4 regions of the Streptomyces sp. NPDC048473 genome follow, and region 1 is predicted to be linked to each of the others. Evidence: riboswitches for the same ligand, from Rfam matches in the RefSeq annotation. Region 1 holds a riboswitch; each other region holds the start of a gene.
What was found. A riboswitch is a leader RNA that binds a small molecule or an ion and turns the genes downstream of it on or off. The one in region 1 is predicted to bind thiamine pyrophosphate.

Region 1 (7,597 bases):
GCTCACCCGCGTGATCGCCGACGCCGTCGCCGAGGGCCTCATCGCCCGTTCCGGTGCCGCCACCGGTGACTCGAAGCCGGGCGAGAAGGCCGCCGGCGAGCCGCTCGCCGAGTGGGAGCGAGACCTGCTCGAGGGCGACAAGAAGGCCGACGCCGAGGTGCAGACCTCTGCCGAGACCGAGAAGGTCGCGGACGCCGCCGAGACGCCGGCCGAGGCCGAGGCCGATGCCGCTGCCGAGGCCCCCGCTGCCGAGGCCCCCGCTGTCGAGACCGAGGCCGCTGTCGAGGCCCCGGCCGCGGACGCCGAGCAGGCCTGACTCCTCCGTCACGGCTGAATGACGGCGGGGGCCGGTGCCACAAGCACCGCCCCCGCCGTTCACCCGTAGATCTTTCAGACTTCGAGAGAGAAACACAGACTCATGGCGAACTACACCGCCGCTGACGTCAAGAAGCTCCGCGAGCTGACCGGCGCCGGCATGATGGACTGCAAGAAGGCGCTCGACGAGGCCGACGGCAACGTCGACAAGGCCGTCGAGGCGCTCCGTATCAAGGGTCAGAAGGGCGTCGCCAAGCGCGAGGGCCGCTCTGCCGAGAACGGTGCCGTCGTCTCCCTCATCTCCGAGGACAAGACCTCCGGCGTTCTGCTTGAGCTGAAGTGCGAGACGGACTTCGTCGCCAAGGGCGAGAAGTTCCAGACCGTTGCCAACACGCTCGCCGCCCACGTCGCCGCGACCTCCCCGGCCGACCTGGCCGCGCTGCTCGCCTCCGAGATCGAGGCCGGCAAGACCGTCCAGGCGTACGTCGACGAGGCCAACGCCAACCTCGGCGAGAAGATCGTCCTGGACCGCTTCGCGCAGTTCACCGGCGGTTACGTGGCTGCGTACATGCACCGCACGATGCCCGACCTCCCGCCGCAGGTCGGCGTGCTCGTCGAGCTCGACAAGGAGAACGCCGAGGTCGCCAAGGACGTCGCGCAGCACATCGCCGCCTTCGCCCCGAAGTACCTCAACCGCGACGAGGTCCCGGCCGAGACGGTCGAGAACGAGCGTCGTGTCGCCGAGGCCACCTCTCGCGAGGAGGGCAAGCCCGAGGCCGCCCTTCCGAAGATCGTCGAGGGTCGCGTCAACGGCTTCTTCAAGGACATCGTCGTCCTGGAGCAGGCGTTCGCCAAGGACAACAAGAAGTCCGTCCAGAAGGTTCTGGACGAGGCCGGTGTCACCCTGAAGCGCTTCTCGCGCATCAAGGTCGGCATCTGAGTCCGTCCGCGAAAAACGGTGGACCCCGATAGGGTCTAGTGCAGTCGTCGGCCGCACACATGCCGTACGACCGCAGATCTGACGAGGAGGCCATTGCCGCTGAGGGACACCAGACCCACCGGCAATGGCCTTCTTCGTATGTGCACGAGGAGAATCTCCATGAACAAGGGCGCGGACGCCGCAAAAGGTGACCACAAGCGCGACGAGGGCAAGGTACCCGGACGCTTCATGCTGAAGCTGTCCGGAGAGGCGTTCGCCGGCGGCGGGGGTCTCGGTGTCGACCCCGACGTCGTACACGCCATCGCCCGGGAAATCGCGGCTGTCGTCCGCGACGGCGCACAAATCGCGATCGTCATCGGCGGCGGCAACTTCTTCCGCGGTGCCGAGCTCCAGCAGCGCGGCATGGACCGGGCCCGCTCCGACTACATGGGCATGCTCGGCACGGTCATGAACTGCCTGGCGCTCCAGGACTTCCTGGAGAAGGAGGGCATCGACTCCCGCGTCCAGACCGCCATCACCATGGGGCAGGTCGCGGAGCCGTACATCCCGCTGCGCGCTGTGCGCCACCTGGAGAAGGGCCGCGTCGTCATCTTCGGCGCCGGCATGGGGATGCCGTACTTCTCCACCGACACCACTGCCGCCCAGCGCGCCCTGGAGATCGACGCCCAGGGTCTGCTGATGGGCAAGAACGGGGTGGACGGGGTCTACGACTCCGACCCGAAGAAAAACCCCGACGCGGTGAGGTTCGACGCCCTTGAGTACAGCGAGGTGCTCGCCCGCGATCTCAAGGTCGCCGACGCCACCGCCATCACGCTCTGCCGTGACAACCAGCTGCCGATCCTCGTATTCGAGCTGACCGCCACGGGCAATATCGCCCGCGCGGTCAAGGGTGAGAAGATCGGCACGCTCGTGAGTGACCAGGGCACCCGGGCCTGAGAACCGGGGGACCTTCCCGGGAAGTCGTGGGAAGGTCCGGGGGCTGCGGGGAACACCCCGGTACAGGTCCCGAAGGATGGACAACGGCCTGCCGGTCGGACACCGTGCAGGTGAGGACGCGACGCAGGACCCGCCGGGCCCGAGCACGCCGGGCCCACTCAAGACACGCAGGAGCACGTGGTGATCGAAGAAACCCTCCTTGAGGCCGAGGAGAAGATGGAGAAGGCCGTCGTCGTCGCGAAAGAGGACTTCGCCGCGATCCGTACCGGCCGTGCGCACCCGGCGATGTTCAACAAGATCGTCGCCGACTACTACGGCGCGCTGACCCCGATCAACCAGCTCGCCTCGTTCTCGGTGCCCGAGCCGCGCATGGCCGTCGTGACGCCGTTCGACAAGACCGCGCTGCGCAACATCGAGCAGGCCATCCGCGACTCGGACCTCGGCGTCAACCCGAGCAATGACGGCAATATCATCCGGGTGACCTTCCCGGACCTCACCGAGGAGCGTCGCCGCGACTACATCAAGGTCGCGAAGACGAAGGCCGAAGACTCCAAGATCTCCATCCGGGCCGTGCGCCGCAAGGCCAAGGAGACGCTCGACAAGCTGGTCAAGGACAAGGAGTCCGGCGAGGACGAGGTGCGTCGCGCCGAGAAGGAGCTCGACGACACCACCGCGAAGTATGTCGCACAGGTTGACGAGCTGCTCAAGCACAAGGAAGCTGAGCTGCTCGAAGTCTGATGAACGACTCTTCCTGGGGCGCCCCGCAGGGGACCGGCCACTGGGGTGCGCCCGAGATGCAGGCCGCTCCGGCGGGTCCTGCATACGATGTGCATGGCGCCCAGCAGACTCGGCCCATGCCCATCGTGCCGGACGTTCCCGACGCAGGTAGAGACGCTGACGACCGTGATGACCGGGACCAGGGGGCCGCACGCCTGAGCGGCGGCCCCCTGTTCCGTGACGAGAAGCCGCAGGAGCCCATGTCCACCGCGCCACCGCCCCCGCAGAAGAAACGTGCGGGCCGCGATCTGCGATCCGCAATAGGGGTCGGTGTGGGGCTCGGCGCCGTCATCGTCGCCTCGCTGTTCATCGTGAAGGCCGTCTTCGTCGGTGTGATCGCCGTCGCCGTCGTCGTGGGCCTGTGGGAGCTCACCTCCCGGCTGGAAGAGCGCAAGGGCATCAAGGCGCCGCTCATCCCGCTGGCGGTCGGTGGCGCGGCGATGGTCGTGGCCGGATACGCCCGGGGCGCCGAGGGCGCCTGGGTGGCGATGGCGCTGACCGCACTCGCGGTGCTCGTCTGGCGGATGACCGAGCCTCCTGAGGGCTACCTCAAGGACGTCACGGCCGGCGTGTTCGCCGCGTTCTACGTACCGTTCCTGGCCACCTTCGTCGCCATGCTCCTGACCGCGGACGACGGACCGCAGCGGGTGCTCACCTTCCTGCTGCTGACCGTGGTCAGCGACACCGGTGCGTACGCCGTCGGCTGGCGCTTCGGCAAGCACAAGCTCGCGCCGCGCATCAGTCCCGGAAAGACCCGCGAGGGCCTGTTCGGGGCCGTCGCCTTCGCGATGGTCGCCGGTGCGCTGTGCATGCAGTTCCTGATCGACGGCGGTTCCTGGTGGCAGGGACTGCTGCTGGGGCTCGCGGTGGCGGTCAGTGCCACTCTCGGTGACCTGGGCGAGTCGATGATCAAGCGGGACCTCGGGATCAAGGACATGGGCACGCTGCTGCCGGGGCACGGCGGCATCATGGACCGGCTGGACTCGCTGCTGCCGACCGCTCCGGTGGTCTGGCTGCTGCTGGTGCTGTTCGTGGGTTCCGGCTGAGTCTTGGGACGGCATACCGTCCTGACCTGGGCTTTTACGAGTGAGGGTCCGTTGTCCACAGGGCGGCGGGCCCTCACCGTTCTGTCTGCGACACTGGAAGAACCATGCCTAAGCCCGGAGAACTCACTTTCGTCGCGCCCCGCGGAGCCAAGAAGCCGCCGCGGCACCTCGCCGACCTCACGCCCGCCGAGCGCAAGGAAGCCGTCGCCGCGATCGGCGAGAAGCCGTTCCGCGCCCAGCAGCTCTCGCAGCACTACTTCGCGCGGTATGCGCACGACCCGGCCGAGTGGACCAACATCCCGGCCGGTTCGCGGGACAAGCTCGCCGAGGCGATGTTCCCCGACCTGATGTCGGTGGTCCGTCACATCAGCTGTGACGACGACACCACCCGTAAGACGCTGTGGAAGCTGCACGACGGGACGCTCGTCGAGTCCGTCCTGATGCGCTACCCGGAGCGGGTGACGATGTGCATCTCGTCGCAGGCGGGATGCGGGATGAACTGCCCGTTCTGCGCCACGGGACAGGCCGGTCTCGACCGCAATCTGTCGACCGCGGAGATCGTCCACCAGATCGTGGACGGGATGCGCGCGCTGCGCGACGGGGAGGTCCCCGGTGGTCCGGCGCGGCTCTCCAACATCGTCTTCATGGGCATGGGCGAGCCGCTCGCCAACTACAACCGGGTGGTCGGCGCGATCCGCCGGCTGACCGACCCGGAGCCGGACGGGCTGGGGCTCTCGCAGCGCGGGATCACCGTCTCCACCGTGGGCCTGGTGCCCGCGATGCTCCGCTTCGCCGACGAGGGCTTCAAGTGCCGCCTCGCCGTCTCCCTGCACGCACCGGACGACGAGCTGCGCGACACCCTCGTCCCCGTGAACACGCGCTGGAAGGTGGGCGAGGTGCTGGACGCCGCGTGGGAGTACGCGGAGAAGTCCGGCCGCCGCATCTCCATCGAGTACGCGCTGATCCGGGACATCAACGACCAGGCGTGGCGTGGTGACCGGCTCGGCCGGCTCCTCAAGGGCAAGCGGGTACACGTCAACCTGATCCCCCTGAACCCGACGCCCGGCTCCAAGTGGACCGCCTCGCGGCCCGAGGACGAGAAGGCGTTCGTCGAGGCGATCGCGGCACACGGAGTGCCGGTGACCGTGCGGGACACCCGCGGCCAGGAGATCGACGGGGCCTGCGGGCAGCTGGCGGCATCCGAGCGCTGAGGCCGGAACGGCCCGTGTAGCCTGGGCCTGAAATCAACTTCATATTCCGACAGGGGAGCGCCACAGCGCTGAGAGTGCGGCACCGGGAAACAGGTCGGCCGCAGACCCTCTGAACCTCGCCCGGGTCATTCCGGGTAGGAAGTTCGGTCATCAACTCATGCTGTTGCGCCCTGCCCGCTTCTCCAGGGGCGGGGCCGCGTCTCTTCCTGGCCAAAACCCAGGAGGAATCCACAATGAGCACCACGCGCAGAACCAAGCAGCTTGCGGCGACGGCTGTCGCCGCCGCGCTCGGCGTCACGGTACTTGCCGGATGCGGGAGTTCCGACAAGTCGGACTCCGGTTCCGGCGGCACGAAGGGCTCCGGCTCGAAGACCGTGACTCTCGTCAGCCATGACTCCTTCAACGCCTCCAAGGATGTGCTCAAGGAGTTCACCGAGGAGACCGGCTACACCGTCAAGGTGCTGAAGAGCGGCGACGCGGGTGTCGCGCTCAACCAGGAGATCCTGACCAAGGGCTCCCCGCGCGGCGATGTGTTCTTCGGTGTCGACAACACTCTGCTCTCCCGCGCCCTCGACAGCGGTCTCTTCACGCCGTACGAGGCGAAGGGCATCGACCAGGTGGCGGCCGACACCCAACTCGACGCCGAGCACCGGGTCACCCCGATCGACACCGGCGACATCTGCATCAACTACGACAAGAAGTACTTCGCCGACAAGAAGCTCGCGCCGCCGCAGTCCTTCGACGACCTGGCGAAGCCCGCGTACAAGAACCTTCTCGTCACCGAGAACGCCGAGACCTCCTCGCCCGGCCTCGGCTTCCTCCTCGGCACCGTCGCCACCTACGGCGAGAAGGGCTACCAGGACTACTGGAAGAAGCTGAAGAGCAACGGCGTCAAGGTCGTCGACGGCTGGGAGCAGGCGTACAACGAGGAGTTCTCCGGTTCCGCGGGCGGCAAGAAGGCCAAGGCCGACCGGCCGCTCGTCGTCTCGTACGCCTCCAGCCCGCCCGTCGAGGTGCTGTACGCGAAGCCGCAGCCGGCCGAGGCCCCGACCGGGGTCGCCACCGGGACCTGCTTCCGTCAGATCGAGTTCGCGGGTCTGCTGAACGGTGCGAAGAACGAGGCGGGCGGCAAGGCCCTGCTGGACTTCCTGATCAGCAAGAAGTTCCAGGAGGACATGCCGCTCAACATGTTCGTGAACCCGGTCGTCAAGAGCGCGGCACTGCCGGAACTCTTCACGAAGTTCGGCGCGACGGTGGACAAGCCGACGACCGTCGCCCCGGACAAGATCTCCAAGAACCGTGAGCAGTGGGTCCAGTCGTGGTCCTCGCTCGTAGTGAAGTAGCGAAGACCCCCGTACGCGGAACGGACGCGGGCGGGAGGGGCGAGCGTGGGGAGGGCGTGCACGGGAAGGGCCCGCGAGCCCGCTCCGGGCACGCGAACTCCGCGCGCGCGAAGGCCCGGCGCCAGAGCGCGGTGCGGCTCGGCCTCATGGCCGTGCCTGTCGCGTTCTTCGCGCTGTTCTTCGCCTACCCCGTCGCCGCGATCGTCGGCCGCGGGCTGAAGGTGGACGGCGTCTGGCAGTTCGGCCGGATCGGCGAGGTGCTGACCCGGCCGGACATGCGTGACGTCCTCTGGTTCACCACCTGGCAGGCGCTCGCCTCGACCGCGCTGACCCTGCTGATCGCACTGCCCGGCGCCTACGTCTTCGCCCGCTTCGACTTCCCCGGCAAGCAACTGCTGCGGGCGGTCGTCACCGTGCCGTTCGTCCTGCCGACCGTCGTCGTCGGGACGGCCTTCCTGGCGCTGCTGGGACGCGGCGGGTTCCTCGACGAACTCTGGGGCGTACGGCTCGACACCACCGTCTGGGCAATTCTGCTCGCCCATGTCTTCTTCAATTACGCGGTGGTCGTACGGACCGTGGGCGGGCTGTGGTCACAGCTCGACCCACGGCAGGAGGAGGCCGCCCGGGTGCTGGGCGCCGGACGGTTCGCCGCCTGGCGGCGGGTCACCCTGCCGGCCCTCGCGCCGGCCGTGGCCGCCGCCGCGCTGATGGTCTTCCTCTTCACCTTCACCTCTTTCGGGGTCGTACAGATCCTCGGTGGTCCGGGATATTCCACGCTGGAGGTGGAGATCTACCGGCAGACCGCCCAGCTGCTCGCCCTGCCGACGGCCGCCGTGCTGACGCTGGTGCAGTTCGCCGCGGTCGGCGTGATCCTCGCCGTGCACGCGTGGACCGTACGGCGCAGGGAGACCGCGCTGAAGCTGGTCGACCCGGCACAGACCGCCCGCAGGCCGCGCGGCGCCGGGCAGTGGGCGCTGCTCTGCGGGGTGCTGCTGACCGTGCTCGTGCTGATACTGCTGCCGCTCGGGG
Region 2 (7,597 bases), on a different contig from region 1:
GCCGGCGGTCGCCGGATGAGCGAAAAGCTCCCGGAACGGCTCCTCGCCGATGTGCCCGGCGCCGATGTTCTCGTGCCGGTCCTTATGGGCTCCCACCACATCCTTGGAGTCATTGGCATGGATCAGTTTCAGCCGCCCTTCGCCGACCGTTTCCACCAGCAGGTCCAGGGTCTGCCGCATGCCCGCCGGGCCCGTCAGATCGTGGCCCGCCGCGTAGATGTGGCAGGTGTCGAGGCAGATGCCGAGTTTGGGGTGGGCATCCAGTGCGTCGAAGTACGGGCCGAAGTCCCAGGTCCGCGAGCAGAGCGAGAACCCCTGTCCGGCGGTCGACTCCAGCAGCAGATACGGGTCGTCGTCGTGCGTCAGCTCATCCAGGAGCGGCCGCATGTGCGTGCGTACCTGTGCGAGGGCCAGTTCGCGGGCCCGGCCGCCGGTCGCCGACCCGGTGTGCACCACGACGCCCAGGGCACCGATCTCGCGCGCCCGGCGCAGTGAGTGACGCAGAGATTCCACGGACTTCTCGACGGTGGCCTCGGTGTGCGAACCGAAGTTGATCAGGTACGGGGCGTGGACGTACGCCGGTATCGATTCGTCGGCGCACTCGGCGCGGAACTGCTCGTCCTGGGCCGGGTTTCCGGCGGGCGTCGCCCAGCCGCGCGGGTTGGCGACGAAGACCTGGACGGCCTCCGCTCCCATCTCGCGGGCGTAGGGGAGGCCGACCTTGGCGAGGCCGCCGGCCACGGGAACATGGCCGCCGACTGGGTTGCGCATGTGGATCTAGAGCCCCTTGGTCTTGATGGTGATGGTGCTGCCCTCGGGGGCCTGCATGCCGCCGTCGACGGACTGGCTCGCGATGGTGTCGCTGAAGGAGAGGAACCCGCGGTCGACCTTGACCTCGAAACCTGCGTCCTCCAGCTCGCTCGTGGCGTCGTCGACGTCCTTCCCGGTGACGTCCGGGACGTCGATCATTCGCGGCCCCTTGGAGACCGTGAGCGTGATGGTGTCGCCCTCGGCGGCCTGGCTGCTCTCGGCCGGTGACTGATGGGCGATGTCGCCCGCGGCCTCGGGGGAGCTGACCCGGTCGGGCAGCACCTCGGCCTTCAGCCCCTTCTCGTCCAGCGCGGCGGTGGCGTCCTCGACGGACAGCCCGGTGACATCAGGGACGTCGACCGGAGCGCCCTTGCTGACGACGAGGGCGACCGCGGAGTCCGGGTGGCGCTCGGTGTCCGCCACGGGGTCCGTACGGATCACCTCGCCCCGTCCCGTCTCCTCGCTGAATTCCTTGGTGACCATGCCGGGCACCAGGCCGGACTTCTTCAGCGCACGTCTGGCGTCGGCGAGTGAGAGACCCTGGACATCGGGCACCTTCACGATTTCGGGGCCGCGCGAGACGACGAGCGTCACCGCGTCGTTCCTCCGGATGCGGGCGCCGGACCCGGGGTCGCTGCTGATGACCTTGCCGCGCTCGATGGTGTCGCTGTAGGCCCGCTTGACGCTCTTGAGGTCCAGGCCGGCGTCCGAGAGCCGCTTCTGGGCGGTCTTCTCGGTCTGGCCGAGCACCGAGGGGACCCGGGTGAACTGTCCGGAGTTGATGTACCAGACACCGGTGCCGATCCCCAGCGCCAGCAGCACGGCGACGACCACGGCGATGACCGAGCGCCGAGGACCGCGGCGGCGCAGGCCGTGCGGCGCGGGCGGCGTCGGCGGGGGCATTTCCAGCCGGCTGGTGTGATGAGCGACGCCCTGGTCGGCCGGGAGCAGCCGCGGGATCACGCTCGTGCGGTCCTCGGTGGCGTCGTGCGCCTCGGCGAGGGCCTGTGGCGGTACGGCGTCCAGCTGGGCGTCGGTGAGGCCGGAGCGGGCCTCGCGGGTCTCGGCGAGCAGCGCCACCGCGTCGAACGGGCGGACCTCGGGGTTACGGGCGGTGGCGCTCGCCACCAGGTCGTCGAGCCCGACCGGGAGCCCGGGGACGGCGGCCGACGGGGCCGGGACGTCCTCGTTGAGGTGCTGGTAGATGACCTGGGCGGGGGTGTCGCCGGCGTGCGGCTTGGACCCGGTCAGCATCTCGTACAGGACGACACCGCAGGCGTACACATCGGTGCGGGTGTCCGCGGTGCCGTTCTCTATCTGCTCGGGGGCGAGATAAGAGACGGTGCCCAGGACGGACCCGGTGGTGTCGGTGACGGCGCCCACCGCCCGTACGAGACCGAAGTCGGCGACCTTGACCCGGCCGTCGTCCCCTATCAGGACGTTCTCCGGCTTCATGTCGCGGTGCACGAAGCCGGCCCGGTGCGCGGCGCCGAGGGCGGCGAGCACCGGCTCCAGGATGTCCAGTGCGGCTCTCGGCTGCAGGGCGCCGCGCTCGCGCAGTACGTCGCGCAGGGTGCAGCCCGCGACGTACTCCATCGCGAGGTAGACGTAACTTCCCTGGGCGCCCTGGTCGAAGACCGCGACGACATTGGGGTGCGCGAGTCGGGCCACGGACTTGGCCTCACGGATGAAGCGCTCGACGAACGAGGCGTCGGTGGCGAGCGCCGGGTGCATCACCTTGAGGGCGAGCACCCGGTCGAGCCGGGTGTCCACGGCCCGGTAGACCGTGGCCATGCCGCCCACGGCGATGCGGGCATCGACGCGGTAGCGGCCGTCGAGCAGCTGCCCGACAAGAGGGTCCTGGAGGGTCGTATCCACGCATGCGAGTCTACGAGCCGCCACGGACACGGCCCACGGGCCGGGGCACACCCGGGGCCGTACTGCAGCCGAGCCGTGACAGGGACATGCGCGCCGCAGCCGCCGACGGCGGTCCGGTGGGTCAGAACGCGGGGCGCTCCGGGTCCAGCACCGCGCGCCCCTCCACCGGCGACGAGGCCTCGGCGAAGTGCCGGCGCGGGATCCGGCCCGCGCGGTACGCCAGCCGTCCGCCCTCCACCGCATGCCGCATCGCCGCGGCCATCAGCTCGGGCTCCTGGGCCCGGGTCACCGCGGACGCCAGCATCACCGCCGCGCAGCCCAGCTCCATCGCGAGCGCCGCGTCCGAGGCCGTCCCGGCGCCCGCGTCGAGAATCACCGGCACCCGGGCCTGCTCGACGATCAGCTGGAAGTTGTGCGGATTGCGGATGCCGAGGCCGGAGCCGATGGGGGAGCCGAGCGGCATGACCGCCGCGCACCCCACGTCCTGGAGTTTCCGGGCCAGCACCGGGTCGTCATTGGTGTACGGCAGCACGGTGAAGCCGTCGTCCACCAGGGTCTCCGCGGCGTCCAGCAGCTCGATCGGGTCGGGCAGCAGGGTCCGCTCGTCGGCCACCACCTCCAGCTTGATCCAGTCGGTGCCGAGCGCCTCGCGGGCCAGCCGGGCGGTCAGCACGGCCTCGCCCGCGGTGAAGCAGCCCGCCGTGTTCGGAAGGACGCGGATGGAGAGCCGCTGGAGCACGGAGAGCACCGAGCCCTGCACGGCCGGATCGAGGCGGCGCATCGCGACGGTGGTCAGCTCGGTGCCGGAGGCGGTCAGGGAGCGCTCCAGCACGTCGAGGCTGGGTGCCCCGCCCGTTCCCATGATCAGCCGGGAGCCGAAGGTGGTGTCGCCGAGGGTGAAGAGGTCGTCGGACACGGTTCAGCCTCCCTGGACCGCGGTCAGGACCTCGACGCGGTCACCGTCACGGAGTGCGGCGGTGGACCACTGGCCGCGCGGGACGACGGTCTCGTTGACGGCGGCCGCCACGCCGGAGTGCGCGGCGGTCAGGGTGGCGACAAGGGAGTCCAGGGTGGTGCCCGCGGCGAGGAGACGGACCTCGCCGTTCACGGACACGGAGAGCGGTGCGGGCTCGGAGAGGGGTGCGGGCTCGGTCATGCGGGCTGCTCCTGACGCACGGAGACGGCGGGGGACGAGAAACGGTGCGGGGTGAAGGGGCGGGCCACCTCGGGCAGCTCGCCTGTGGTGAGGAGTTCTGCCATGACGTCACCGGTGACGGGGGTCAGCAGCACGCCGTTGCGGTGGTGGCCGGTGGCGAGGTGGAGGCCGGGCAGGGCGGTGGTGCCGAGCAGCGGGGCGTTGTCGGGGGAGGCGGGGCGCAGGCCGGCCCGGGTCTCGGTGAGCGGCAGCTCGGTGATGCCGGGCACCAGCTCGTGGGCGTCCCGCAGCAGCTCGTAGACGCCGCCCGCGGTGACGGTGGTGTCCCAGCCCATCTCCTCGCTGGTGGCGCCGACGACCAGTTCGCCGTTCTCGCGCGGTACGAGATAGACATGGCTGCCCCGGACCACGGCCCGGACCGTCCGGGTGAGGAACGGTGCGTACGCGGCGGGCACGGTCAGCCGCAGCACCTGCCCCTTCACCGGCCGGACCGGCGGTACGACCTCGTCCGGCAGCCCCGGGAGCCGGCCGCTGAGGCTGCCCGCTGCGAGCACGACCTGGTCGGCGGCGAGCTCCGTACCCCCGGCGAGCACGGCTCCGGCGGCCCGGTCGCGTATCACCGTCAGGCGCTCCACCCAGCCGCGGTGGAAGACGACACCGGCCCGCTCGCAGGCGGTCAGCAGTGCGGCGGCCAGCCGGCGGGGATCGATCTGGTGGTCGCCGTCGACCCGCAGACCGCCGCGGACGCCCGGCGCGAGCATCGGCTCCAGGCGGCGGCATTCGCGGCCGGTGAGCCACTCCGACTCCAGGCCCGAACGCTGCTGCAGGGCGTGCAGTTCCCGCAGATGGGCGCGGTCGTCGGAGTCGAGCGCGACGGCCAGGGTGCCGCAGGCGCGGAAGCCGGTCTCCTGCCCGCTCGCCGCCTCCAGCTCGGCCGCGAAGGCCGGATAGCGGGCGGCCGAGGCGACATTGAGCCCCAGCAGCATGTGTTCGCCGTAGTGGAGTTCGGTGACGGCGGCCAGCATGCCGGCCGCGACCCGGGCGGCCCCGCCGCCCGGGTCGGGGTCGGCGACCGCGGTGCGCAGTCCGCGTTGCGCGGCCCGCCAGGCGGTCACCAGACCGATGATTCCGCCCCCGATGACAAGGACGTCGGATCCGTTTCCGTTCCGAGAAGAACGCATGGGTGCCCAACCCCTCCCTTCGCCGGCATGACCCGGATCAGGTTCGTACGGTCGGAAGCCGCCCAGCCTCCCTCTCAGCCCGGTGCGTCCGGGCTCCCGCGAGTGTTTTACGTTGGCCACCCTAAACCGTTCCTGGGCAGTGAGCAGGAACGGGTCCTGTCCCACCGGCACGCCCCGAACGGTCTTGGGCGCGTTGGTCCTCCGCTTTCGCCTCCTGGGCGGCGACGCATATCACGTATGCGGTCCGTCCCAGGTGGGCGGAATCCCTACGACCTGGCCATGTGGGTGTGGCCAGAGGCGACGGGGAGGCCCCGAACCATCACTCCGGTGATACGGGGGCCCGACTGCTGACGCCATACCCGGCGTCCCAGATCGCGCCGCGCACATTACGCATACCCAGCCGGGCATACCCGCAGATCGTCACACCGTTCACTCGATCGTGCCTGTGTTCGCCAAAACCGGGCGCTGGTCGAGCAGTTGTGCACCGAGTTGCAGAGCAGCGGTACGAGCACGGTGGAAGAGCCCCCCTTTCCTGACGATCAGTCAGATGCTTAAGGTGTACGGGTGAGCGAGCAGCAGCAGTCAGAGCAGCCGGACCGGCATGCAGGGCGCCGCGTCGTCATCGTCGGCGCGGGCATGGCCGGCGTGCAGACGGCGGTGGCCCTGCGGGAACAGGGCTTCACCGGCCCCGTCGCCCTGATCGGCGCCGAACCGCACCAGCCCTACGACCGGCCCCCGCTGTCCAAGGCGGTACTGCTCGGCAAGGCCGAGGACTCCGCCTTCGATGTCGACTTCGAGGCGCTGGACATCGATCTGCAACTGGGCCGCGAGGTCACCGGTGTGCGGCCGGGCGCGCACGAGCTGGACACCCCGTCAGGACCCGTTCCCTACGACGTCCTGGTGATCGCGACCGGCGCCGAACCGGTCGTCCTGCCCGGTGCCGGGGGCGTAGCCGGCGTCCATCTGCTGCGCACCCTCGACGACGCGGCACGGCTGCGGCCCGTCCTCGACGGGCAGCATGGCGTCGTGGTCGTCGGCGCGGGCTGGATCGGCGCCGAGTTCGCCACCGCGGCCCGCGCCGCGGGCTGCGCGGTCACTGTCGTCGAGGCCGCCGACCGGCCCCTCGCGGGCGCGATGCCCGCCGAGGTCGCCGACCCCATGACCGCCTGGTACGCCGAGAGCGGCGCCGAACTCCTCACCGGAGCCCGGGTCGCCCGGATCGAACCCGGCAGGGTGATCCTCGCGGACGGCCGCTCGATCCCGGCCGGAGCGGTCGTCGTCGGAATCGGCGCCCGGCCCGCCACCGGCTGGCTGGCCGGCTCCGGCATCGCGCTCGGCCCCGACGGATCGGTGACCGCCGACGGGGCGCTGCGCACCTCGCTCCCCGATGTGTACGCGGTCGGTGACTGCGCCTCGTTCCCCTCCGCCCGGTACGGCGAACGCCTTCTCATCCACCACTGGGACAACGCCCTCCAGGGCCCGCGGACCGCCGCCGCCAACATCATCGGGGCGGGGGCCGAGGACGGTCGGGCGCCGCGGACGTACGACCCCGTGCCGTACTTCTGGTCCGAGCAGTTCGACCGGTTCGTGCAGTACGCGGGCCACCACGGGAGCGCCGACACCCTGTTGTGGCGCGGCGATCCCGCCGGCCCCTCCTGGTCGGTGTGCTGGCTGCGCGGCGGCGTCCTGATCGCGGTCCTCGCCGTCGGCCGGCCGCGCGATCTGGCGCAGGGGCGCAAGCTCATCGAGGCGGGGGCGCGGCTCGATCCGGCACGGGCCGCCGACCCCTCCGTACCGCTGAAATCGGCAACCCTCTGACGGCGTAGGCCGACCCCCGTACGGTCGGCCCGGCTACCGACTGTCGGTCCGGGATGGCACGCTTGTCCCTGTGACCGAGATTGACGCAAAGATCGATGCTCTCGTCCCCGCCTGGCTCCACCTTCCTGACATCGCCGAAATGTTCGGTGTCGAGGTGACGCGCGTGCGGCAGCTGGTCAAGGACGGCCAGCTCATCGCCGTACGACGTGGTGAGAACCGGGCGCTCCAGGTGCCTGCCGCCTTCATCGACGGCGACAAGGTGGTCAAGGGCCTCTCCGGCACCTTGACGCTCCTGAGGGACGACGGCTACTCCGACGAAGAGATGCTGGAATGGCTCTTCACCCCCGACCCGACCCTGCCGGGCACCCCTGCCCAGGCACTGAGCGAGAATCGCGGCACGGAGGTGAAGCGCCGCGCCCAGGCGCTCGCCGTCTGACCGCCGGCCGTATGTGAGGGGCGGGCCGCGCAGCAGTGCGCGGCCCGCACCCCCGCGCCGTACCGACAACCGCTCCGCAATGCTCTCCAGGGGGAACCGCACCATGTCCACGCCTCGTGCGCTGCTGTCCGACGCCCGGCTCTATCTGTGCACGGACGCCCGCAAGCGCCAAGGCGACCTCCCCGCGTTCCTCGACGCGGTCCTCGCCGCCGGGGTGGACGTCGTCCAGCTGCGCGACAAGGGCATGGAAGCGGCCGAGGAGCTGGAACACCTGGCCGTCTTCGCCGAAGCCTGCAGGCGCCACGGCAAGCTCCTCGC
Region 3 (7,597 bases), on a different contig from region 1:
TTCGCCCCGACCTCCGGCGTCTGGCTGCTCTGCACCCCGCGCACGTCGTACGCGCTGCGGATCGACGACACGGGAGCGCCCTGCCATCTCGCGTGGGGACCACGGCTGACCCTCGCGGCAGCCGGGGAACTCGTGCCCCCTCCGATTCCGGAGATCAGCAGCTTCGAAGGCCGTCCCGCGGCCGGCGAGGAACTGCCTGTCGACGGCGGGGCCCGGTACGGAGCGCCATCCCTCCGGGTGCAGTTCGCCGACGGCACCCGCGCCTTCGAGTGGGAGCCCGTGGGCCACCGGATCGGCGAACCGGCGCCCGGAACAGCCGAACTTGCCCTGAAATTCCGTGACCGCCACTACCCGCTGGGGGTCACCCTGCACTACCGCGTCCATGACGACACCGATGTCATCGAGCGCTGGACCGTGCTGCACAACACCGGGCAGGAGCCGCTCTCCGTGCTGCGCGCGGACTCGGCCGCCTGGACGCTGCCGCCGCGCGACGACTACCGGATCAGCCATGTCACGGGCCAGTGGTCGGCGGAGGGTCTGCTGCACCGGGAGCCGCTGCCGCGCGGCGAGACCGTGCTCACCAGCAGGCGCGGCATCACCAGCCACCACGCCAACCCATGGGTGATGCTGGACGCCGGCGACGCCACCGAGGACCGGGGCGAAGTGTGGAGCGCGGCCCTGGCCTGGAGCGGAAGCTGGCACACCACCGTGCAGCGCACCCCCGACGGACGTACGGCCTTCACCGGCGGAGCAGGGCATGACGGGGCGTCACTGCCGCTCGGCCCGGACGAGGAGTATGCGACCCCGCGCTACGCGGCCGTGTACACCGACGGCGGCTTCGGAGCAGCGAGCCGCGCCTGGCACGCGTACATCCTGACCCATGTGCTGCCGCACCCCGACGAGTTGCGCCCGGTACTGTTCAACTCCTGGGAGGCCACCGGCTTCGCTGTCGACGAGGCCGGACAGAAGGCGCTTGCGGCACGGGCGGCGGAGCTCGGCGTGGAGCTCTATGTCGTCGACGACGGCTGGTACGGCGGCCGCCGCGACGACACGGCCGGACTCGGCGACTGGGCACCGGCCGCCAAGGGCTTCCCGGACGGGCTCACCCCGCTGATCGACGAGGTCCACCGGCTCGGCATGCGCTTCGGCCTGTGGGTGGAGCCCGAAATGGTCAACCCGGACAGCGACCTGTACCGCGCGCACCCGGACTGGGTACTGCACTTCCCGCACCGCACCCGCACCGAGCTGCGCAACCAGCTGGTGCTCAACTTCGGGCGCGACGACGTCGCCGAGTGGGCCTACGGCTGGCTGACACGGCTGGTCGCGGACAACGGCATCGACTTCCTCAAGTGGGACATGAACCGCGCCTTCAGCGAGGCCGGCTGGCCCGGTCGCGAGGCCGGCCAGGACGTGCTGTGGACGAGGTACGTGCACAACCTCTACGGCGTCATGGACCAACTGCGCGCGGACCACCCGGGGCTGCGGATCGAGGCGTGCAGCGGGGGCGGCGGCCGCGTCGACCTGGCCATCCTCTCCCGTACGGACCAGGCGTGGCCGTCCGACAACACCGACGCGGCGGACCGGGTCTCCATCCAGCACGGCTTCAGCCAGATCTACCCGGCACGGACGATGGCGACCTGGGTGACGGATGTGCCCAACCAGCTCACCGGCCGTTCGGTGCCACTGCGTTACCGCTTCCATGCCGCGATGGCGGGCGTACTTGCGGTGGGCGGCGATCTCGCGCACTGGACGGCGGAGGAGCTCGTACAGGGAGCCGAGCTGGTGGCGGAGTACAAGACGGTGCGTCATATTGTTCAGCACGGCACCCAGCACCGGCTTCGCGGTCCCGTCGACGACGCCCCGTCCGCCGTGCAGTACACCACCGCGGACCGGCGGGAGGCCTTCGTGTTGGTGTGGCAGCGGGCGCCGCGCCACGGCACGCCGCGCCCCGCCCTCAGGCTCGCCGGCCTGGACCCCACCGCGCGCTACCGGGACGCCCGGACGGGCGCTGTGCATCACGCGTCCGTACTGACCGCGTACGGGATCACGCCCGAGCTGCCGTCCGGAGACTGGTCCAGCACATCACTGCACCTGATCAGGGTGGACGACGAGGCGAAGAACGGTACTGGTCGGGCCACAGGACCCGAGAGGCGGCGTCCGAGGTGATGTCGAACGCGTCGAGTCCGACCTTCCGGCGGCTGGGCCGGTGGGCGTGGCGCTGAGCCTGCTGACGGACGGCACTCCGCCGGCCGGGACGCAGACCGTCCGCCGACTGCTCGCGTACGACACGCTCACCTCGACAAGCCCCACGAGCGGTCCCCCGGCCTCGGCTCGCTGCTCGGCCATGCCGAGGCCGGGGGATCTCTCCGGGTAGAACCCGCAGGGGGCGTGGGCTGCTTCTCCCAGCCGGCCGTCTCCGGGAGCGGGCGGCAGAAGATGCTCACGCCGACGTTGGCGAGGCCCTTCTTCACGCTGTAGGTCGAGGGGCCGCTGAACAGCGGCAGGAAGGCGTACTCCCGGAGCGCCTTCTGCTCGACCCTGTTGACCGCCGCGGCCTGCTCGTCGAGGTCGGCGATCTCGGTGGTGGCGCGGATCTCCTTGTCCGGAGCCGGCCTACCCTTCCGGGAGCTGTAGCACCATATGGGCCGAGCAATCTCTTCCTCCTATCGGAGCGCCGACTCCGACGATGTGACGCTCGGGCAGAGGCCCCGTAACACGGACCGCGCATCCACGCCACAGACGAACCCACCGAGTGGTTGCCACGTAATCCTCCGTGCAGGTGTTCAAAGAGATCGGGTTAGTCTGTCCGTCGTACCGGACACGGGGTGCCCCACCCGAGGGCTGAGATCACACCCGTCGAACCTGAACCAGTTAGCACTGGCGGAGGGATGTCTTCCATGCCTTTGACGCATGTTTCCGGCGGGCTGCCCGCCGACGGCCGGCAGCCCGTCTTCGACGGACGGATGCCGGCGGCCCCCGGCGACCTCCGCGTCGAGACGCACGGCATAGAGCCGGTTCCCGAGAGCAACCGCTACGGCGGTCCCGGGCGCCTGTTCACCGTGTGGTTCGCTCCCAACCTGACCATGACCGGCGTGTTCACCGGCACTGTCGGCATCGCCCTCGGCCTGGACTTCGCCACCGCGCTCGCCGCCGTCGTGCTGGGCACGGTGCTCGGCGCGGTGCCCACCGCCTACCTGGGCACCTGGGGGAGCCGGACCGGTGCCGGGCAGCTGCCGCTGGCCCGGCTCGCCTTCGGCCGGGCCGTGACGGTGCCCGGCATCCTGCAGTGGCTGTCCTCGGTCGCCTGGGACGCGCTGATCGGGCTGTTCGGCGGGGACGCGCTCGCGCGGTTGTGCGGCTGGCCGTTCTGGCTCGGTGTCCTGGTCATGATGCTGGCCCAGGGCGCCCTCGGCGTTCTCGGCTACGAGGCCATCCACCGGCTCCAGATCGTCATGACCTTCGTGCTCGCCGCCGCGTTCGCGCTGATCGCCTGGCGGCTGCTCGACGGTGTCCACCCCGTCGGCACGGGCACCGCCCACGGTGCCGACCAGGCCGGCGCGTTCGTCCTGACCAGCACCATCGCGCTGAGCCTGACCCTGTCCTGGGCTCCGTACGCCAGCGACTTCAGCCGCTACCTGCCACGCACCACCTCGCGCCCGCGCATGTTCTGGTTCACGCTGCTCGGCCTCGTGGTGTCCTTCGTGACTGTCCAGGCCCTCGGGTTGTGGGGCGCATCGGTGCTGACCGACCAGACCGCTGCAGGTGTGGACAAGTTGCTGGGCGGTGGGGCGCTGGGCGCGTTCGGGCTGCTCGCCGTGGCGCTGGCGGCCCTCTGCAGCAACGCCATGAACGACTACAGCGGTTCCTTGGCTCTGCAGACCGTCGGCGTGCGCCTTCCGCGCCCGGCGGCCGCCGCCCTCGCCGCCGGGCTCGGCTTCCCTCTGGTGCTGTGGATGCACGCTGCCGACACCACTGCCCGCTTCCAGAACGTGCTGCTGTTCGTCGGCTACTGGATTCCCGGATTCGTGGCGATCGTCATCGTCGACTGGATCGCGCGGGCCCGGACACGGGGCGGCGCCGCGATCGACCTCGCCACCGAGACCGCCCGGCCGCAGTCCGGATGGCCCCCGTTGCTGGCATTCGCCGTCGCCTTCGCCGCGGCCGTGCCGTTCATGGACACCAGTCTGTACGTGGGCCCGGTGGCGGCCTCCCTGCACGGCGCCGACCTCTCGTACTACGTGGCGTTCCTCGTGGCGCTCGCCGTCTACGCGCCGCTGCGGCTGCGCCACCGCCCGCAGGACTGACCTGCCGCCGGCCGACGGACCCCCGACGCCCCTCTGCGCCCCAACGACATCCCCGGAGCGATATCTCATGCCCGCGGCATCCGCCGATCACACCGCCTTCGCCCCGCAGGCCCTCGCACGCGTGCGGGCGGACTCCCCACTGGTTCAGTGCCTGACCAACGCGGTGGTCACGGGCTTCACCGCCAACGTCCTGCTGGCGCTGGGCGCCTCACCGGCCATGGTCGACATTCCGGAAGAGGCCGGCCCGTTCGCCCGGATCGCCTCCGGTGTCCTGGTCAATCTCGGCACCCCGCACGCGGAGCAGCGCTCCGCCATGGTCGAGGCCGCGCGGGCGGCGGCTTCGGCCGGCACGCCATGGGTCCTCGACCCGGTGGCGGTCGGCGCACTGCCGGTGCGCACCGCGCTGGCACGAGAGCTCCTTCAGCTGCGACCGTCGGTGATCCGGGGCAACGCGTCCGAGATCATCGCGCTCGCGGGCGCGGGCGACGGCGGCCGCGGCGTGGACTCCTCCGACGGCGTAGGGGCCGCCGAGGAATCAGCACGCGAGCTGGCCCGTACAGCCGGCTGTGTCGTCGCCGTCTCCGGGCCCGTGGACTTCGTCACCGATGGGGTGCGCAGCACCCGGATCGCCAACGGTGATGCCCTGTTGACCCGGGTGACAGGGGGCGGCTGCGCGCTGGGTGCGGTGATGGCGGCCTTCGCGGCAGTCGACGAGGACCGGTTCGCCGCGGTGGTGGCCGCCGTCACCGCGTACACGGTCGCCGCCGAGCTGGCCGCGAAGGAGGCCTCCGGGCCCGGCAGCTTCGCCGTCGCCTTCCTGGACGCGCTCGCCGCGCTGGAGGAAGCGGACCTCGCCGAGCGGGCGGCTCTTTCGTGACGGCGACACCGGTGGATCTGTCGGTCTACCTGGTGACGGACACGGCCCAGTGCGCGGCCCGCGGCCGGAGCGTGGCCGAGACCGTCGCCCTGGCAGTGGCCGGAGGCGTCACCGCCGTGCAGATCCGGGAGAAGCACGCCGCCGGGAGGGAGTTCCTGCATACGGTTTTGGAGGTGGCCGCCGTCCTCCCCGAACGAGTGGCGCTGATCGTCAACGACCGGGTGGACGTGTTCCTGGCCGCCCGCGCCGCCGGCGCACGCGTGACGGGGGTTCATGTCGGCCAGTCGGATCTCCCGTCGGCCGCCGTACGCGAACTGATCGGAGAGCACGCGGTTCTGGGCCTGAGTGCAGCCACCCCCGATCAACTGCGCGCCGCCGCCGAGGATCCGGCACGCGTCCACCACGTCGGCATCGGCGCGCTGCACGCGACCCGCACCAAGACGGACGCCCCGGCCCCACTCGGCCATGCCGGCTTCGCCCGCCTCGCCCGGCTCAGCGGCCTGCCCGCCGTGGCCATCGGCGGCATCACCCCGGCCGACCTGCCACGCCTGCGACATGCTGGGGCGGTGGGAGCCGCCGCCGTCTCCGGCATCTGCGCCGCCGAGGACCCCCGCGCGTCGGCCCGCGCGTACGCCCGGGCATGGACCGGTACCCGAGACGAGAGCCTCGCCTGACCGCGCCGGCCCACGTGCCGACGACCGCCGGATCGGACTCCGGCAAAGGAGGCGGAATCCGGGCCGGCCTGAGGACGATACGGCGCTCGGCGCCCACGGAATGAGCATGCTCACGGGGCTGTCACGGCACAGAACTCCCTGGGCGTGCAGGGCGCTTGGGAACTCCCCGTCGAGGCATTCGCGCGCAGTACCGCAGTATCGTCGACGACATCGGTGTCCAGGCGGTGAAGACAGGCATGCTCGCCTCGCCCGACCTGGTCACGGTGCTCGCCGAGCTGTTGCCGGATGCGGCGCCCCCGGTCGTCATGGACCCGGTGAGCGTCTCCAACCACGGGGACCGGCTGCCGGCGCCGACCGACGCGGTCACGTCGGCTGGTCCCCAACCGGCTCCCTAAAACGATAAAGGGGCCGTTTCGGATTCCTCTGAAACTGCCCCTGACCTACGACTCATACGAGTCGGGACGACAGGATTTGAACCTGCGACCCCTTGACCCCCAGGAGTGCGAGCCAGGGGAATTTTCCGGATAGATCACACATTTCACGGACGCAGATCGTGCATGACGAGGCACACTGTGCGGCACCGGGCATACCCTGTGGTCCCCAGCTGGTCCCCAAGCCCGGACCCGGTCGCACCTGGAGGTCGGCACTGGTCGAGCGACCAGTACCCGGCGCGGACGCCGGCGGACTTCATCTTCGAGATGAAGTCCTTCACCGGCCGCATGACGAAGGGGCGCCGGAACAAGGTCGGGGAATCGCCAGCAAGGGCAGCTCAACTGAACCCCGCCCCCCGCCTGATCCCGGCCCGGAAACAGGCCGCGACCGAGCCCGCCGCGCGCTGACCTCAGACAGGCCGGCAACAGGGGTATCCGGACGGGTCCCCACCACCAGCCCCATGCCCCATGCGTCCGGGCCTCCATCGACGGCGACCGTGGCGATGCCGAAGGCAGCGCGAGCGACGCCGACAGCGGACAGTCGCCGACGAGAGCGCTCAGACTGGCCAACCACAGCGCTCAGCCCACGACCCGCTGCAACATGACTCAAACCAGTTCGGGCTGCGGTTCGCGTCGCGGTTCCGGCAGATACGCCGACGCGGCCTTCCGGTCCCACAGCTTGGTGGTCCGTACGTAGCCGTAGACCACTGAGGTCATCGCCAGAATGAGCAGCGGCCCGAACACCCACGGATGTCCGGCCATCTCCACCGACAGATAGCGATACGACGCCAAGAGCCCAGCGAAGACCGCGGCGCCGTAGACGACCAGCTGGATTCCCGACCGGTCCCAGCCGCGGTCGAGCGAGCGCAGCGCCGTCTCGATCGTGAGCGTGAACACCACACCGGCGACGATGTCCGCGCCGTAGTGGTAGCCGAAGCCCAGTGTTGCACCGAGCGTGGCGATCAGCCAGAACGCGCCTGCGAATCGCAGAGCCCGCGGGCCCTTGCGGGAATGAATGAAGATCGCGGTAGCCCACGCCGTGTGCAGACTGGGCATGCAATTGCGCGGGGTGATCTCGTCGAAGAGCATCGGGTGCGGGGTACTGACCTGCGGCGGCGTGTCCGGCCACAGGTTGGCCACCGCCCAGTGCCCCCCGTCCGCGCCGTAGGCGAAGATCGGTCCGACCACCGGGAAGATCATGTAGATGCCCGGCCCGAGCAGGCCGATGACCAGAAAGGTACGCACCAGATGATGGCCCGGGAAGCGGCGCTCGACCGCCACGTTGCGCAGCTGGTACAGCGCGACGACGAC
Region 4 (7,597 bases), on a different contig from region 1:
GACAACCCCGCCACACCCGCGGTGGACGAGTGGGCATCCTTCCGGGAGACCGGGCACGCCCATGCGATCGGCCAGTGTCTGCTGAGCCAGCTCGACGAGAAGGCCCGCGAGGACCATCTCGACCGGCACCCTGTGCGGCCGCTGACCCGCTACTCGGTGAGGGACCGCCCGGCGTTTCTTGAACGATTGCGGTCGTTGGAACGAATGGAACCTGTCATCGAGCGACAGGAGTACGCCTTGGGGACGGTCTGCGCAGCCATCCCGATCACGGCCGGATTCACCGCTGCCGCGATGGCGATTTCGGTACCCCTGGAACAGGAGGACCGGTTGCTCCCCGCAGTCGAACAACTACGTGGCGAAGTTGCCAACCTCTTGCGTTCGTTCGTGTTCTCTATCAGTATCTGAAAAATCACTCCTTGTGATCTGCTATCGCGTGCACCACGATGGCGTCAATAGGGCCATGGGGGATCATTCCTGGCCAGATTCATCTACTGCGGGGTTGAACGATGCGCGAGTCGGTTCAAGCTGAGGTCATGATGAGCTTCCTCGTCTCCGAGGAGCTCTCTTTCCGGATCCCGGTGGAGCTCCGGTACGAAGTGTGCGATCCGTATGCGATCCGGATGACCTTCCATCTGCCCGGCGACGCCCCCGTCACCTGGGCATTCGGCCGTGAGCTGCTGCTCGACGGCCTCAACAGCCCCAGCGGCGACGGCGATGTGCACATCGGGCCCACGGAGCCCGAGGGGCTGTCCGACGTACATATCCGACTTCAGGTAGGCACGGACCGCGCCCTCTTCAGGGCCGGGACGGCACCACTTGTTGCCTTTCTCGACCGGACGGACAAACTCGTGCCGCTCGGGCAGGAGTGCACGCTGGGTGACTTCGAGGGCAATCTGGAAGAGGCCCTGGGCCGGATTCTCGCCGAGGAACAGAACGCCGGCTGAATCGCACGGCGCCGCCGGCCGGCCCGCCGGTCGAACGCAACACCTGCCGAATGGGTGAATCGCTCTCCGTAAGGAGGCGTTCAAGGCTTCGTCCTGCGACGACGGCCTTTCCCGGTCCGTACAGGTGCCGAAGCTCCGGCTTCCGCGCCGACCCCTGTGCGGTCCGCGGAGACGACCAGCGCAGCGAGCACCGTCGTCACCGGCACCGAGGCGACCAGTCCGATCGAACCGACCAGCGTTCGTACGATCTCCTCCGCCACCAGCTCGCTGTTGGCCACCGTCCCCACGCTGCTCTGGGCGATCGAGAACAGCAGAAGCAACGGCAGTGCGGCGCCCGCGTAGGCGAGCACCAGCGTATTGACGACCGAGGCGATGTGGTCGCGCCCGATCCTGATCCCTGCCCGGTAGAGCCCGCGGGCACCCATCGTCGGGTTCGCCTGGTGCAACTCCCAGACCGCCGATGTCTGGGTGACCGTCACATCGTCGAGCACCCCGAGCGAACCGATGATGACACCGGCCAGCAGCAGACCGCTCATGTCGATGTGCGGGTACAGGCCGTGGATGAGGCCGGTGCTGTCGTCGGTGTTGCCGGTCAGGCTCGCCCAGCCGATGAAGAGCGATCCGAGCAGCCCGATCAGCAGCAGTGAGATCAGTGTGCCGATCACCGCGACCGAGGTGCGGGCGGTCAGACCGTGGCACATGTAGAGCGCGATCAGCATGATGGCACTGGCCCCGACCACCGCGACGAGCAGTGGATTCGAGCCCTGGAGGATGGCCGGGAGGATGAACAGGGTCAGCACGGCGAACGACACGACGAGCGCGACCAGTGCCAACACCCCGCGCATCCTGCCCACCGCGATCACGACCAGGGCGAAGATCCCGGCCAGCAGCGTCATCGGGAACTTCCGGTTCACATCCGTCACCGAGTACTGCAGATCATGGGGCGCGTCGGGCGCGTACGCCACGACCACGCCCTGCCCCTCGTGCAGCTGACGCGGTGCGTCCGGCTGGACGATCTCGACGAAGGTCCGGCCCTTGTCGTGACCGGTCGTCACCTCGACGGTGGCCTTCTCGCACAGCCCGGACCCGCTCCCCGACGGCGGGGTGGTCTCGCCGCTGATGGGTGCCTGGGCGGCGTTCACGTCCTTGCAGTCCACCTTGTCGACATTCACCACCGTTCCCTGCTGGGTCTGCCGGTCGAAGCCGACACCGGTCCGCTCGTGCGGGGGCGCGCCGCCCGGCCAGAGGACCACCAGGCCGACGACGACCGCGGTGGCGAACGGGATCAGCACGGCCGCGATGACCTTGCGCAGATGTTTGGAGACGGGCGCGGCAGGACCGTGGCTGTGCGAGTGGCCGTGCGGTTCGGAGTCGATGCGGGGGGACGTCACCGGCCGATCATCGCAAGAAGAGAAGGGCCCTCTGTTCATTACGCGGGACAGGGCGCTAGCGTGGAGGAACCTTTGCACACGCGGGAGCTCGGAGCACCGGGCTGAGAGGGCGCTGATATCCGTACATCCGTACGGGAGAGGCTGCGCCGACCGCCGAACCTGTTACCGGGTAATGCCGGCGTAGGGAGTAGGTCTCATGACCACATCGGACGCACGCACGCCTGCCTCGAACCAGAGCGACGAGGCCGGGAAGTCCATCGGCTGGCACAAGGGGTACGTCCAGGGCTCACGCCCGGACCTCCGGGTGCCGGTCCGTCAGGTGCACCTCACCAACGGCGAGGACGTGACGCTGTACGACACGTCGGGGCCGTACACCGATCCCGCCACAGAGACCGATGTCCGTCGCGGGCTCGCACCGCTGCGGGAGAACTGGATCATCGCGCGCGGCGACACCGAGGAGTACCCGGGGCGCCCCGCCCGCCCCGAGGACGACGGGCTCAAGCACACCTCGCCGCGTGGCGGACTGCGCAACCTCGACGCCGTCTTCCCCGGCCGCCCCCGACTGCCCCGCCGCAGCCGGGACGGGCAGCCGGTGACCCAGCTCGCGTACGCCCGCCGGGGCGAGATCACCCCGGAGATGGAGTACGTGGCGATCCGGGAGAACGTCGAACCCGAGGTGGTGCGCGAGGAGATCGCCGCGGGCCGGGCCGTGCTGCCGGCCAACGTCAACCACCCCGAGATCGAGCCGATGATCATCGGCAAGCGGTTCCTGGTGAAGGTCAATGCCAACATCGGCAACTCCGCGGTGACGTCCTCCATCGAGGAGGAGGTGGAGAAGATGACATGGGCGACGCGCTGGGGCGCCGACACGGTCATGGACCTTTCCACCGGCCGCAACATTCACACCACCCGTGAGTGGGTTCTGCGCAACTCCCCCGTGCCGATCGGCACCGTTCCCCTCTACCAGGCACTCGAAAAGGTCGACGGCCGGGCCGAGGAGCTGACCTGGGAGATCTACAAGGACACCGTCATCGAGCAGGCCGAACAGGGCGTCGACTACATGACGGTCCACGCCGGCGTGCGCCTGCCGTACGTCCCGCTGACCGCCCGCCGCAAGACCGGCATCGTCTCCCGCGGCGGCTCGATCATGGCGGCGTGGTGCCTCGCGCACCACAAGGAGTCGTTCCTGTACGAGCACTTTGAGGAGCTCTGCGAGATCCTCGCCACGTACGACGTGACGTACTCGCTGGGCGACGGGCTGCGCCCCGGCTCGATCGCCGACGCCAACGACGAGGCCCAGTTCGCCGAACTGCGCACGCTCGGTGAGCTGAACACCATCGCCAAGCGGTTCGGTGTCCAGACCATGATCGAGGGCCCGGGCCATGTACCGATGCACAAGATCAAGGAGAACATCGACCTCCAGCAGGAGATCTGCGAGGAGGCGCCGTTCTACACGCTCGGCCCGCTGACCACCGATGTCGCCCCGGCATACGACCACATCACCTCGGGCATCGGCGCGGCGATGATCGCCTGGTGGGGCACGGCGATGCTCTGTTACGTCACGCCCAAGGAGCACCTCGGCCTGCCCAACCGGGACGATGTGAAGACCGGCGTCATCACGTACAAGATCGCGGCCCATGCGGCGGACCTCGCCAAGGGGCATCCGGGGGCGCAGGACTGGGACGACGCGCTCTCCGACGCCCGTTTCGAATTCCGCTGGGAGGACCAGTTCAATCTGGCTCTCGACCCGGTCACGGCACGGGAGTTCCACGACGAGACGCTGCCGGCCGAGCCGGCGAAGACGGCGCACTTCTGCTCGATGTGCGGCCCGAAGTTCTGCTCGATGAAGATCTCCCAGAAGATCCGCGACGAGCACGGCGACGGGGCCACGGCTGTCGACACCGAGTTCGACGCGGAGGCGCTGGCCGGCATGGCGGAGAAGTCCGAGGAGTTCGCCGCCCGGGGCAACCGGGTGTACCTCCCGCTGGCGGACTGACACCTGCACGCACAAGCGCTGTTCCGGGTGGGCGGAAAGAGCCATCCGGAACAGCGCTTCGACGTGCCGGGCTAGCTTTCTGCCGGAGCCGCTCGACTTCGCCCGGCCGGTTGCCTTGGGGTTCCGGGCTGTGGTTGTCCGCGTCCTGGGCGCCCAGGTCTGTTCAGTGACCCCGTGACGGATTGCTGAACGAAGCGCCTGTCGGCTGGATTGGATGAGAAAACGACTGGTTTCACTGAGAACGGACAGCCAAGTCCGACGGCACGTCAGGATGCCCATATGGCAAATGAATCGATCACCCCGCGCAGCATTGCCGACAGCCACCTCGACCAGGTGGCCGCACATAACCCGATGACCTCCGCATGGCTGGGCCTGAACCCGGGCGATGACCGGCAACCGGACCTCTCGCCGGACGGCTTCGAGGCCCACGCCGAGTTCGCCCGCCGCAGTCTCGCCGCACTCGACGCCGCCCCTGTATCGGACGACCCCGCTGAACAGGCCTGCGCCCAACTGTTGCGGGAACGCCTCACCGCCGAGCTCGCGATGCACGACACCGGCGAGAACTTCCGACAACTGCGCACCGTGGGCGCGCACGTTGACCAGGTGCGGACGATCTTCACCTTCATGCCCACCACCACCGACGAGGACTGGGCGGCGGTGGCCGGACGGCTGCGCAACCTCCCCGGCGCGCTGGACGGTTATCGGGCCACCCTCACCGAGGGGATCTCCCGCGGCCTGCTCGCTGCTCCCCGGCAGGCCGCCGGGGTGATCGGCCAGCTCGCCGACTGGACCGGGGAGGCCGCCGGACAGCGCGCGGGCAGCGGCGCGGGCTGGTTCGCCGACTTCGTCGCGGACGGCACCGACCGGCTGCGCCCCGAGCTGGACGCCGCCGCCCGCCAGGCCACTACCGCCGTCTCCGAGTTCCGCGACTGGCTGCGCGACACCTACGTCCCCGCCACGGCGGACACCCCGGACGTCGTCGGCCGAGAGCGCTACCTGCACGCCGCCCGCTACAACACCGGTGCCGAGCTCGATCTGGACGAGGCCTATGCCTGGGCCTGGGACGAGTTCCACCGGACGCTCGCCGAGATGCGCGTCGAAGCCGAGCGCGTCCTGCCCGGCTCCACCCTCCTTGAGGCCATGCACCACCTGGACGAGCACGGCCACGCGGTCAAGGGCGAGGAGGCCGTCCGCGACTGGTTGCAGCAGCTGATGGACGAGGCGATCACCGCCCTCGACGGCAGCCACTTCGACCTCTCCGGCCCGATCCGCAAGGTCGAGTCCCGGATTGCGCCCGCGGGCAGCGCCTCCGGGCCCTACTACCAGGGCCCGAGCCTCGACTTCAGCCGCCCCGGACGCACCTACCTGCCCACCCTCGGCCAGGACACCTTTCCGACCTGGCAGCTCGTCAGCATCTGGTACCACGAGGGCGTCCCCGGCCACCATCTCCAGCTCGCCCAGTGGGTCGTGGTTGCCGACCGGCTCAGCCGCTACCAGGTCACCGAGGGCATGGTCAGCGCCAACATCGAGGGCTGGGCCCTGTATGCCGAGCGCTTCATGGACGATGTGGGCTTCTTCTCCGAACCCGCGCGCCGCCTCGGCTTCCTGGATGGGCAGATGCTGCGCACCATACGGGTGATCATCGACATCGGTATGCATCTCGAACTCGCCATCCCCGCCGACTCGGGTTTCCACCCTGGCGAGCGCTGGACCCCGGCGCTCGCCACGGAGTTCATGGCCACCTACAACGGCAGCCCGGCTGCCCGCCGCAACGGCGAGATCGACCGCTACCTCGGCTGGCCCGGCCAGGCCATCGGCTACAAGCTCGGCGAACGCGCCTGGCTCCAGGGCCGCGCGGCCGCGAAGCGCCGCCATGGTGCCGCCTTCGACCTCAAGGCCTGGCACATGAAGGCGCTCTCCCAGGGCTCGTTCGGGCTCGACGACCTGGTTGGCAATCTCGCGGCGCTGTAGACCCGGAAACGTCCTGCCGTGCTGGTTCTGTTGACGTACTGCTCGATGAAGATCTCCCAGGACATCCGTCGTGAACACGGCGGTTCCCAGGCGGAGATCGACGCGGGCATGGCGGAGAAGTCCAAGGAGTTCGCGGTGGCCGGCAACCGGGTCTATCTGCCGATCGCGGACTGACGCAGGACGTGCACGACGGGACGCCGTCCCGAGAAGCTCTGACCTCTCGGGACGGCGTCCCGTCGTCGGTACCGGCCCGGTGCCCGGACCCGGTCAGTCCAGTTCGTGCTCGGGGCCGCCGAAGTCGGGGCTGGTGAAGTCCGGGCTGGTGAATGTCGGGCGGGGGCCCGCCGCCGGGCCGTCGTCCGGGCTGGTGAAGTCCGGCCGGCTGTAGCCGATCTTCGGGATGCGGTTCGCCGAGCGATGCGGTGTGCGCGACGCGCGGCCGGCGCCGGGGTCGGCGAGCGCGTCCCGCAGGAACGGCAGGATGCCGCGCTCCAGCAGTGCGTGGCGCCATGCCTCTCTGGCGCGCGCCACATCCTCCGGCAACTCGGTCTCGGCATCCTCGGCGGCCTGCGACGTCGACCCGTTGCGCAGTGCGGTGATGAGCAGTCCGACGGCGGCGGCCAGGATGGCGGCGGCCATGACCGCAGCGAAGAACCAGCCCGCGGCGACCATGGTGGAGGCGAAGGACGGTGGCGGATTGAGCAGCCTCAGCAGATAGCCGGACAGCAGGAATATGAACGCGGCGGTGCCGGCCAGCACAGGCGCCAGGACCGTGACGACGGCTCCTATGCCGGCGCCTGACTGGTTCGGACCGTCGGTGCCGGAGCCGGAGCCGGGGCCCGAATCCTGGCCCGCCCCTTCGGCCGGTCCGCGCAGCTCTTCGCGGGCCTTCACATAGTGGTCGTACTCGGTGGCGGCCGTCGCGGTGATCAGCGCCGTGGCGTCCAGCGCCATGGTGCGCAACTGCACGGCGTTGAGCCGCTCGCCGACCGCGGCCAGATCCGGTCGTTCATGGGCGTGACGCAGTGCGTCGTCGAGGATCCGCTCGTACTCGGGGCGGTCCTCGGTCAGCAGGTGCGGAGCGCTGTTCATGTGCATCCCCCGATGCTCCGTAGGGCCTGAGTGCCCGCTTGGACCGGGCAGTTGGGCGGAAACGGAGGAGAGCCTGCTACTGATACGCCGATGGTAGAGCGCCCACGGCACGGGGTGACAGGGGGTTTCCGGAAATAGGCCCAGCGGTCGGCGTGGTCAGGTCGTGGATGCGTCTTCCCAGAAGAACGTCAGCCATGCAGAGG

Region 2: another riboswitch for thiamine pyrophosphate. It lies ahead of thiO (glycine oxidase ThiO); the one in region 1 lies ahead of ACGFU7_RS20480 (thiamine ABC transporter substrate binding subunit).
Region 3: another riboswitch for thiamine pyrophosphate. It lies ahead of ACGFU7_RS35880 (purine-cytosine permease family protein); the one in region 1 lies ahead of ACGFU7_RS20480 (thiamine ABC transporter substrate binding subunit).
Region 4: another riboswitch for thiamine pyrophosphate. It lies ahead of thiC (phosphomethylpyrimidine synthase ThiC); the one in region 1 lies ahead of ACGFU7_RS20480 (thiamine ABC transporter substrate binding subunit).

The regions. Positions count from the first base shown of each region.
Region 1 covers NZ_JBICXE010000011.1:165,866-173,462, forward strand. The annotation lists gene rpsB (30S ribosomal protein S2) at 1-316, shown strand, start outside; gene tsf (translation elongation factor Ts) at 419-1,255, shown strand; gene pyrH (UMP kinase) at 1,415-2,191, shown strand; gene frr (ribosome recycling factor) at 2,372-2,929, shown strand; gene ACGFU7_RS20470 (phosphatidate cytidylyltransferase) at 2,929-4,014, shown strand; gene rlmN (23S rRNA (adenine(2503)-C(2))-methyltransferase RlmN) at 4,119-5,225, shown strand; TPP riboswitch at 5,267-5,384, shown strand; gene ACGFU7_RS20480 (thiamine ABC transporter substrate binding subunit) at 5,459-6,568, shown strand; gene ACGFU7_RS20485 (ABC transporter permease) at 6,715-7,597, shown strand, end outside.
Region 2 covers NZ_JBICXE010000001.1:402,648-410,244, reverse strand. The annotation lists gene ACGFU7_RS01910 (deoxyribonuclease IV) at 1-771, opposite strand, end outside; gene pknB (Stk1 family PASTA domain-containing Ser/Thr kinase) at 778-2,688, opposite strand; gene ACGFU7_RS01900 (thiazole synthase) at 2,810-3,604, opposite strand; gene thiS (sulfur carrier protein ThiS) at 3,608-3,844, opposite strand; gene thiO (glycine oxidase ThiO) at 3,841-5,025, opposite strand; TPP riboswitch at 5,022-5,135, opposite strand; gene ACGFU7_RS01885 (NAD(P)/FAD-dependent oxidoreductase) at 5,590-6,843, shown strand; gene ACGFU7_RS01880 (Rv2175c family DNA-binding protein) at 6,914-7,279, shown strand; gene thiE (thiamine phosphate synthase) at 7,383-7,597, shown strand, end outside.
Region 3 covers NZ_JBICXE010000033.1:50,617-58,213, reverse strand. The annotation lists gene ACGFU7_RS35885 (alpha-galactosidase) at 1-2,166, shown strand, start outside; TPP riboswitch at 2,812-2,906, shown strand; gene ACGFU7_RS35880 (purine-cytosine permease family protein) at 2,898-4,304, shown strand; gene thiM (hydroxyethylthiazole kinase) at 4,372-5,181, shown strand; gene thiE (thiamine phosphate synthase) at 5,178-5,855, shown strand; partial or broken gene ACGFU7_RS35865 (bifunctional hydroxymethylpyrimidine kinase/phosphomethylpyrimidine kinase) at 5,822-6,205, shown strand; gene ACGFU7_RS35860 (phosphatase PAP2 family protein) at 6,893-7,597, opposite strand, start outside.
Region 4 covers NZ_JBICXE010000004.1:290,699-298,295, forward strand. The annotation lists gene ACGFU7_RS09860 (IclR family transcriptional regulator) at 1-405, shown strand, start outside; gene ACGFU7_RS09865 (SsgA family sporulation/cell division regulator) at 507-944, shown strand; gene ACGFU7_RS09870 (YibE/F family protein) at 1,025-2,374, opposite strand; TPP riboswitch at 2,406-2,539, shown strand; gene thiC (phosphomethylpyrimidine synthase ThiC) at 2,532-4,331, shown strand; gene ACGFU7_RS09880 (DUF885 domain-containing protein) at 4,611-6,302, shown strand; gene ACGFU7_RS09885 (hypothetical protein) at 6,321-6,476, shown strand; gene ACGFU7_RS09890 (hypothetical protein) at 6,570-7,400, opposite strand; gene ACGFU7_RS09895 (metallophosphoesterase) at 7,583-7,597, opposite strand, start outside.